DNA from 4 places in the Peribacillus sp. NPDC096540 genome. Region 3 is predicted to be linked to each of the others. Evidence: riboswitches for the same ligand, from Rfam matches in the RefSeq annotation. Region 3 holds a riboswitch; each other region holds the start of a gene.

Region 1 (2,204 bases), on a different contig from region 3:
AAATTCATTTATTGAATAGATATAAATTATCGCAATGAGAACCATAAGCCCTTCAGAATGTATTAATTTTTTTACCATATTTAAGCCTCCTACTTTTTATTAACCGTTGGTCAATGATGTGCAAAAAATTATACAATACTCTTTATAATATTTTTAACGTGAAAATTTGCTAAGCTTTTTACATCTTGATATGAAAGTTGTGTATTAATATAAAAAGTTATAAAGCCGTGGAGCGAAAGGAAAATAGACCATATTAATGCGGGGTTTAGTTTATTTTCGGTAAGGTCAGTAAGAGAACTGATTAGTTTTTCATATGTTTTATTAGAATCAATTTGAAGTAAATGTTGAATTTCTTTTTCTTTAGATAAAAACATGATTGCATAATGATTTTGCTGGGTTAACCCAAACTCTATAAAGCATAGTAATATCTTCTCTATTTTTTGAGAAGCCTTATTTTCAGTTATGATGATATCATCTATTTTATTATTCAATAGAGAAAAATCCGTTTTTACCAAACTATAAAAAATTTCAGCCTTATTTTTAAAATGATAATAAATGGCGCCATGACTACAATCTAATGTTTTAGCTAATTGCCTCATTGAAACTTTTGAATACCCAACGGATGCAAAAAGTTTCCGGGCTTCATTCAATACCATATCCTTAGATAATTCTTTTCCTTCTGATTTCCTTGGTGACATAGTATCACCTCCATATTTATTGACCAGTGGTTAATTAAATCATATAGTAGAGTTTTGTAATTGTCAAATACTAGAATTAAATGATTGGACAGGAGCTACTCCAATCAATCTGCCGGCAGCATTCACAGGTAGTAACTAAATTCGAAACACAAGCCAGAAGTCCAATTATTAATAAGTATTTACTGAATTCGTTTTAGAAATAGGTAATGTGGAAACTTCTTGATTTCCATTCATTTTCAAGCTACGATAAATAAGGAAATGATAATCCGTTCCGGCGGAAGAGGTTCTAGCTACCCTCTCAAAAAAACTAAGGGGAACAGTGCTCTTTCTTAGGGTGCTGTTTTTTCTGTATAAGGAGAATGAATTAAATGTTAAGAATTCTATTGTATTTAGTATCCATCGTCACGGCGAATGTGGTTACAGCAGCTTTTGATCCATTACATTTGGGCATATTCATCATTCCGATGGGTACATTGCTCATCGGAGGAACCTTCATCTTTCGAGATCTGGTCCAGAATAAATTCGGCCGTGCGAAAACCTATATGTGTATCGTTACTGCACTTATTTTATCTGCATGTGTATCATTTTTATTAGGAGATACGTTATTGATTGTATTTGCTTCCGCATTATCGTTCGTGGTCGCAGAAACAGCGGATACGGAAATTTATACCCGGTTAAAACTTCCGATGAGTTGGAGAGTATTTTACAGCGGGATTGTCGGAGGATTTTTCGATTCGGTGATATTTGTTGTGATTGGACTTAGCCCACTAGGTGCCAACATTTTGCCATGGGAAGCCGTACCAGCTGCGGTTTTTGGCCAAATCATTGTTAAAACAGTTATTCAGTCAATCGGTGCAGCCCTGTTGGGCCAGATCAATCTAAGACAGGAGAAACGCGTTGTCTCTGGATAGGAGGGAAGCTCTCAATGGATGGACCCAAAAAGGAAGAAGATAGATGCTATTGCCTGGAAGCTTTTCGTGAAAAATATGGTCCGGATGTCCAAGGAGACTGTATGAAGCTATCCTGCGCCAATTATCGGAAGCATAAGGGAATAGACAATCATGATAAACGTAAACATTAATATAAATAGGAAACGATCTGTATAAGTCGAGAAGGAAGGACCAAATTTGGTTCTTTTTTGTGTGTGAATAATAAGGTTCACGAGTAAATCGTGAAAACTCACGAGTAAACCGTGATAATTCACGAGTAAAACAGAAACTCACGAGTAAATCGTGATAATTCACGAGTAAACCAGCAAAACTCACGAGTAAATCGTGATAATTCACGAGTAAAACAGAAATTCACGAGTAAAACAGAAACTCACGAGTAAAACAGAAACTCACGAGTAAATCGTGAAAACTCACGAGTAAACCGTGATAATTCACGAGTAAAACAGAAACTCACGAGTAAATCGTGATAATTCACGAGTAAATCAGCCAAACTCACGAGTAAAACAGAAACTCACGAGTAAAACAGAAACTCACGAGTAAATCGTGGTAATTCACG
Region 2 (2,204 bases), on a different contig from region 3:
TTTTGATCCGCACGTAACAACGTGTGCAAATCTTCACGAATCTCTTTAATGATATCCTCTGAAATATCTAATTCTTCAGCAATACTTGCATATCGAGTGACCACATCTTCTATCAAGAGCTGGCCGTTCTCCCCGCGAAGCTGCTGTTCAGCAACTTCGATCAATAAATCCGTCACCTTTATATCATCGGAATTGCGTTTTCCTGGAGCCGAAACAACAACAATCTTCCTCTCAGGATCAGAAACCACAATTTCGAATACCTTTTTTAACTGTTCACCTGACGCAAGTGAACTCCCGCCAAACTTAGCAACTTTCATCCCGACATCCCCTATTTTCAAAAATATTCTGTCAAAATCAACTCTCCCTATTATTACGTGTTTTGACAAAACAATCAAGAGTTAATTCCGTTATACAAGGACACTTGTATTTTTGATAAAGACAAAATTGATAAAATTATTGAATGAGAATGCAGAAAAACGTATAATAATCCCTCTTCTTTGTAGCACTTTTCACATTTTAAACGGTTCATTTTCAAAAAAAAACGTCAAAACAAAATACCTAGATTCTGTTTTGACGGGTTAAATTAAATATTTTAGGATCAGTGAATCCATGGAATCACTCGATAGGTTTCATCCTTGCAGCTGTGTTTTTCTGTGGAGCTTTCCCCTAACCTAGTACCTGTCAATAACTGCATAAGAGCCCCTTTCTTACTGAGCTCTGATTACAGAATGAAGAACCTCTTCTTCTGCATTCGGTGGTAGGTACATTGCAACTGCCAGGCATAGGCTTCGTAACAGTCATTTTCGAAAGATGACTAGGGGCTCCAACCACATTAGAGGCTCCTCTAATGTTTAGCGATTATCTACAGTTTCAGGATACAAGTCGTGATTCATCAAGCGAAAATTCGCCATTTCCTCAAACTTCGTCCCTGGTTTACCGTAGTTTGTGTATGGATCAATAGAAATTCCGCCCCTAGGTGTGAACTTGCCCCAGACTTCAATATATTTCGGATCCATCAACTCGATTAAATCGTTCATGATGATGTTCATGCAATCTTCATGGAAATCACCATGATTGCGGAAGCTGAACAAATAGAGTTTCAAAGACTTGCTTTCGACCATCTTCACACTAGGAATATAGCTGATGTAAATGGTCGCAAAATCCGGCTGGCCAGTAATTGGACATAGGCTTGTAAACTCCGGACAATTGAACTTTACAAAGTAATCCCGGTTCGGATGCTTGTTATCGAACGACTCTAAAATTTCAGGCGCATAGTCGAATGTATATTTTGTCCCTTGATTTCCAAGTAGTGTGATATCTTTTTTTAATTCTTCTTCTTTTCTTCCAGACATAAAAAGTCCTCCTCTTCCACGTTTCAGGGAGATTCATAAAATGGGCCTCTATATAACAAAAACCATATCTCCTCAAAGATATGGTTGATTCGCGAAAAATATCAAAGCCATAGTTTTTTTAAGAGGGTGATGCTATGAACCTCTCCCGTTTATCGGGAAATATTTTAAAATTGTCATAGTAAATATAGAAAAAAATATCTAATCTGTCAATCTTACTTTTTAAATTTGGTTTGATTCCTACATGCATTCAGCTTAAAATGTAGAAGAAGTTTATCCTATATGAAAGAAGAGATTACGTCAATGTGGATTTTTGCAGCCCTCATCACGAGTTTATGTTTCGGAATCAATAACAGCATTTTTAAATGGAGTAGCGGAAAGGGTTACTCAAAAGTACATATCCAATTTTTCTTTTATTTTTCAGCTTTTATTTTAGCCATATCTTATGGAGTATTTGTGGATGGTTTACAGTTTAACTGGCTGTCCATCATGCTTGGTGGAGCCATTGGGGTACTGAACGCTAATGGTAATATCCAGATGGCAAGCGCCTTTGAAAAAGGGCCGGCAAGCTTGACATCCCCATTAATCGCAGCGAATGCAATATTCCCCATTCTCTGTGCAGCTTTAATTTTTCACGAACATATTTCTACTTTGCAGTGGAGTGGAATTGTCTGCATGTTTCTTGCTACATTAGTCATTCAGTATACACCTAATGCTAAAGGTAACCATCAATATGTCCCTTGGATGATGCACACATTATTATCCATTTTATCTTTTGGTGTGCTCGGCATTCTTATGACGACATCAACACGTCTTCATTTAAATTCCCTTGATATCCTGGTATCAATGTATGGA
Region 3 (2,204 bases):
TTGTAACCCAACTCCATAGGTACCCATAGATGAATCCAAATATCGTGACATTGATGGTTAGAAGTAAAATTAAGGGTATAATGGTAAAAGAATTTTGGACAATCATCAACACAAATGTCACAACAAAAGTAAGCAAAAGGTTTTCTGTCAATATGGTTATAACTGAATCCAAATCACTTTCCCAAACCATAGTGAATAATTCTGCATTGGAAACGATAAATATTACTATTACCAGTAGACCGATTAAGGTCATTATTTTTTTCAAAAGGGCACCACCATTCTAACTAATAGTTTATCATCTTCATGTTCAATGGTGAAAAAAGAGCTACCGCATGAAGCAGATAGCTCTTTTCCATTATAGTGGGTTCAAGAAGCGAAGATTCCTTTAAAGCCACTTTTCAAACTGAATTCTTTTATTCATTCCATAAATAAGTGGCGCACCAACCAAAAGGACGATGAACTCACCGACAGCCGTGGTCATCCAGCTTAACCAGAATGGAAAACCCAGGGCAAGGTTCAGTTCGATTGCAATTAAAAACATGGTGAATGTGAAAAAGATAATCGTAACGATCATCCGTCCTTTAATGCTCTTTATGAAGCGTGAGGCAAAAATGACAAGCAATAAGGCAAGCAGAGATTGCCCAACCCCGAATATCAAGTCATATGGCACCATCGGCGAAAAGAGCAGATTCGATATGAAGACGCCGCCCACGATACCGTAGATATATTTTTTATTAAATACAATCAGATGATTCAATATTTCCGGAACCCGAAATTGATATATTCCAAATGAAATTGGTTGAAACACCAATGAGACCACCACATATAAGGCGGCCAATAACCCGCTTATCACGAGTGTACGAACATTCATTTTACTCTCTCCCTAGTTTTTTATCGTGGGATGGTTACGAACCACGTTTAGGCTTTTGCCCGAAGATTAATAGTATCCCATGTAAGCTTGTTTCGTCAATTTGTAAAGAATGGTTTTAAAATAATGAGTTTTCAAGCTGTGGATGTCTAAAAGGATTTTGATTTATTGCAATAAATGATGATATTATTTTTACATGTACTTCAAAGGAGTGGATAAAATATGTCGATCGAGAGTGTCAAGAGCCATTTTAAAAAATGGGACCGGGAAGGCGATGTAATGGAGTTCGAAACATCGAGTGCTACCGTGATTGAGGCAGCAGAAACCATCGGCGTTACCCCTGCGCGGATTGCTAAGACTCTTTCCTTTAAGGGGGCAGGTGAAAATGCGATTTTGGTTGTAGCGGCTGGGGACGCAAAAGTGGATAATAAGAAATTTCGCCAGATGTTCGGCTTCAAGGCAAGAATGTTGTCAGCTGAGGATGTGCTTGAACAGACCGGTCATGCCATTGGAGGAGTCTGCCCGTTTGGGTTGGCAAATGACCTAGATGTTTTCCTTGATGTGTCGATGAAGCGCTTTGAGTCATTATTCCCAGCATGCGGAAGTGCGAACTCTGCAATAGAACTCAAACTCGCTGAATTATTTGATTATTCAGGAGCAAAGGATTGGGTGGATGTTTGTAAGGGGTGGGGAGAAGAGCAGAATGAGGAAGCAGCAGTAGGTAAGGCAGTTGATGGATTTTGATTTATCGTACCGAAAAGAACCACATAGAATGGAAATGAGTCCACTTGGGTGGACTTTATTTGTTGATAACGAGAAACATTACCTGTTCTCTTTTTATTACAGGGTTTTTAGTTGTAAGCTTTTAACTTGTTCCGAATAGGTTTGCTCCCATTTTCTTCTGAAAAGTTGACCGCAGATGTAAATTAACGGTCTAATTAGGGGAGGTTTGTTCAACATGGCGGATAGGCAAATCGTTCAGAAAGTTCGTAAGTGGAGGGTAAAAGATGTTCAATGAAAGCTATAAAAAAAACAATAGCAGTTATCTCAGTCTTAAAACTCTTTATGAAGAAAATATCACGGTTAAGAGCATCGCCCAAGAGCTTGAGTTTTGCCATAAAAACGATTTAGCACTGGAGATACAAAAAGAATTGGAAAAAAAGAATTTCGATATATTGGCTGTGGAGGATCAAGGGGAAATTATCGGATATATCGAAAGGCAAGAACTTGGTGAAGGCAGGATTGCGGAGTATTTGAAATCTTTTACACCAAGAGAATTGGTTTCGGATTCAACCCCTTTGATTCAACTTCTCCATATTTTTAAGGATAAAACGAG
Region 4 (2,204 bases), on a different contig from region 3:
AGCAGAAGGCCGATAATGACAGCGGCAATGGATATAATGATACTTGTCGTTTTAACTGATTCTCCACTTGCAATGACGATTTCTCCGGAAGCGACAATCGATTTCTCGCGTTCGGAAGCTAGCTCCCTGAACCCATCCATCAATTCATTGCTTATTGGTGCAACTTCATTCTTTAGTATTTCTATAGCACGTTCTTCATTTCCTTGATCATATTGTGCAAATACGCGGTCAATAATAGTTGTTCTCCAATCCACGCTTTTCTGAATCAATTCCTTCATTTTGTCAGAATCATTTAAGGCTAAAAGATCCTCCTGAATGACTTTGCTTTCTTCGGTATATTTTAAGAACCTCTCTTTATTACTTTCGTCGCCAAATAGAATATAGCCTCTTGCGAGTGCGCTTCTTTGTGCAAGATTATTGAGTAGTTGTTCTTCATCAATAAGAACCGGCAATTCATTGCTAATAATATCTTTGGAATGTACAAGTGACTTATTGCTACTATAAATATTAAATGCTCCTAAGATGATACACAAAGATATGATGAGTGAAAATGCCCCCAATATCTTTACTTTAATACTTTTCAAGTTAATGAACCCCTTTTACTATATTTTTGTTACCCTTTTTATCGGAAAAATAATAGGATATTTAAGAAGGTAAAGGAAGATATGTTGTATAACAAAGTTTTCCATTCGGTCTTGTAATCAGTTTGATATAAACATCTTGATTTCTTTTCATATTCAAGTTACTATTAATTTGGAAAATTATTATATTCCGCTAGGCGGAAGAGGTTCTAGCTACCCTCTCAAAAAAACTAAGGAGAAACAGTACTCTATTCTTAGGGTACTGTTTTTTTCCGTAAAAAGGAGTTTTATAGAAATGATGAAGAAGGAAAAGGCAGTGGTTGTGTTTAGCGGGGGCCAGGATAGTACGACGTGTTTGTTCTGGGCAATGGAGCGATTTGAGGAAGTAGAAGCGGTTACGTTTGATTATAATCAGCGGCACAGCTTGGAAATCGAATGCGCGCAAAAAATTGCTAAGGAACTGGGCATTACCCATCATATTCTGGATATGTCGCTGTTGAACCAACTAGCGCCGAATGCGTTAACGCGAAGTGAAATCGCAGTTGAGGATGGAGAAGACGGGGAACTGCCGTCAACGTTTGTACCGGGGCGGAATTTGCTGTTCCTTTCGTTTGCGGGGGTATTGGCAAGTCAAATTGGGGCAAAGCATATTGTCACCGGTGTCTGCGAGACGGATTTCAGCGGATATCCAGACTGTCGCGATGTATTCATTAAATCGTTGAACGTGACCTTGAATTTGTCGATGGATCAGTCATTTGTGATTGATACGCCGCTTATGTGGCTGAATAAAGAGGAAACATGGGAGCTTGCGGATCAGCTTGGCGCGTTCGATTTTGTCCGTGAGAAGACTCTGACTTGTTATAACGGGATTATTTCCGACGGCTGTGGTGAGTGTCCGGCATGTAAGCTTCGGAAAAAAGGGCTGGATGACTATGTAAGCAGACGGCAGGTGCTTAAATAATGTACGGTTTTACTATCGTGGATAAGCTTCAAAAAATAGATAAAGATATTCAACGGAATCAATTAAACTACTCAAGCAAGCGGGTCATGGTCAGCAAGGAATTCACCTTTGATGCCGCGCACCACCTTCATGACTATGAAGGCAAATGCAAGAACTTGCATGGCCACACTTATAGGGTTATTTTCGGATTGAGCGGATATACGGATTCACGCGGTTTGATGATAGATTTTGGTGATATCAAAGAAATTTGGAAAAATGAGATTGAAATCTACCTTGATCATCGTTATTTAAATGAAACACTGCCGCTCATGAATACAACAGCTGAAAATATGGTTGTCTGGATTTATGAAAAAATGGCCGAAGCCCTTTTAGCCAAGAATTATGAGGGTGCTAGAGTCGAATTTGTTCGTCTATATGAAACGCCGACGAGTTATGCTGAAGCTAGACGGGAGTGGATGGAAAGTGAGTAAGCTGCCTGTTATGGAAATCTTCGGCCCGACAATCCAAGGGGAGGGTATGGTCATCGGGCAAAAGACCATGTTTGTTCGGACGGCCGGCTGCGATTATTCTTGTGCCTGGTGTGATTCCGCGTTTACTTGGGACGGCACCGGTAAGGAAGATACAGTTCAAATGACTGCTAGAGAAATATGGGATGAGCTGAA

What was found. Region 3 has a riboswitch for preQ1 ahead of ACQKMR_RS21215 (QueT transporter family protein). Riboswitches for the same ligand answer to the same signal wherever they lie in the genome.
Region 1: linked by a shared signal. The riboswitch ahead of ACQKMR_RS07300 (VUT family protein) and the one ahead of ACQKMR_RS21215 (QueT transporter family protein) in region 3 are both predicted to bind preQ1.
Region 2: linked by a shared signal. The riboswitch ahead of queF (preQ(1) synthase) and the one ahead of ACQKMR_RS21215 (QueT transporter family protein) in region 3 are both predicted to bind preQ1.
Region 4: linked by a shared signal. The riboswitch ahead of queC (7-cyano-7-deazaguanine synthase QueC) and the one ahead of ACQKMR_RS21215 (QueT transporter family protein) in region 3 are both predicted to bind preQ1.

Annotation. Positions count from the first base shown of each region.
Region 1 is NZ_JBNNTG010000005.1:114,107-116,310, forward strand. It holds gene ACQKMR_RS07290 (DUF4260 domain-containing protein) at 1-78, opposite strand, end outside; gene ACQKMR_RS07295 (TetR/AcrR family transcriptional regulator) at 129-698, opposite strand; PreQ1 riboswitch class I at 973-1,015, shown strand; gene ACQKMR_RS07300 (VUT family protein) at 1,067-1,609, shown strand; gene ACQKMR_RS07305 (hypothetical protein) at 1,624-1,779, shown strand.
Region 2 is NZ_JBNNTG010000006.1:47,174-49,377, reverse strand. It holds gene ACQKMR_RS08155 (aspartate kinase) at 1-317, opposite strand, end outside; gene queF (preQ(1) synthase) at 852-1,352, opposite strand; PreQ1 riboswitch class I at 1,456-1,501, opposite strand; gene ACQKMR_RS08145 (EamA family transporter) at 1,632-2,204, shown strand, end outside.
Region 3 is NZ_JBNNTG010000029.1:13,231-15,434, reverse strand. It holds gene ACQKMR_RS21220 (TVP38/TMEM64 family protein) at 1-265, opposite strand, end outside; gene ACQKMR_RS21215 (QueT transporter family protein) at 386-871, opposite strand; PreQ1 riboswitch class I at 878-922, opposite strand; gene ACQKMR_RS21210 (YbaK/EbsC family protein) at 1,091-1,612, shown strand; gene ACQKMR_RS21205 (hypothetical protein) at 1,876-2,204, shown strand, end outside.
Region 4 is NZ_JBNNTG010000005.1:111,007-113,210, forward strand. It holds gene ACQKMR_RS07270 (methyl-accepting chemotaxis protein) at 1-584, opposite strand, end outside; PreQ1 riboswitch class I at 779-821, shown strand; gene queC (7-cyano-7-deazaguanine synthase QueC) at 880-1,542, shown strand; gene queD (6-carboxytetrahydropterin synthase QueD) at 1,542-2,012, shown strand; gene queE (7-carboxy-7-deazaguanine synthase QueE) at 2,005-2,204, shown strand, end outside.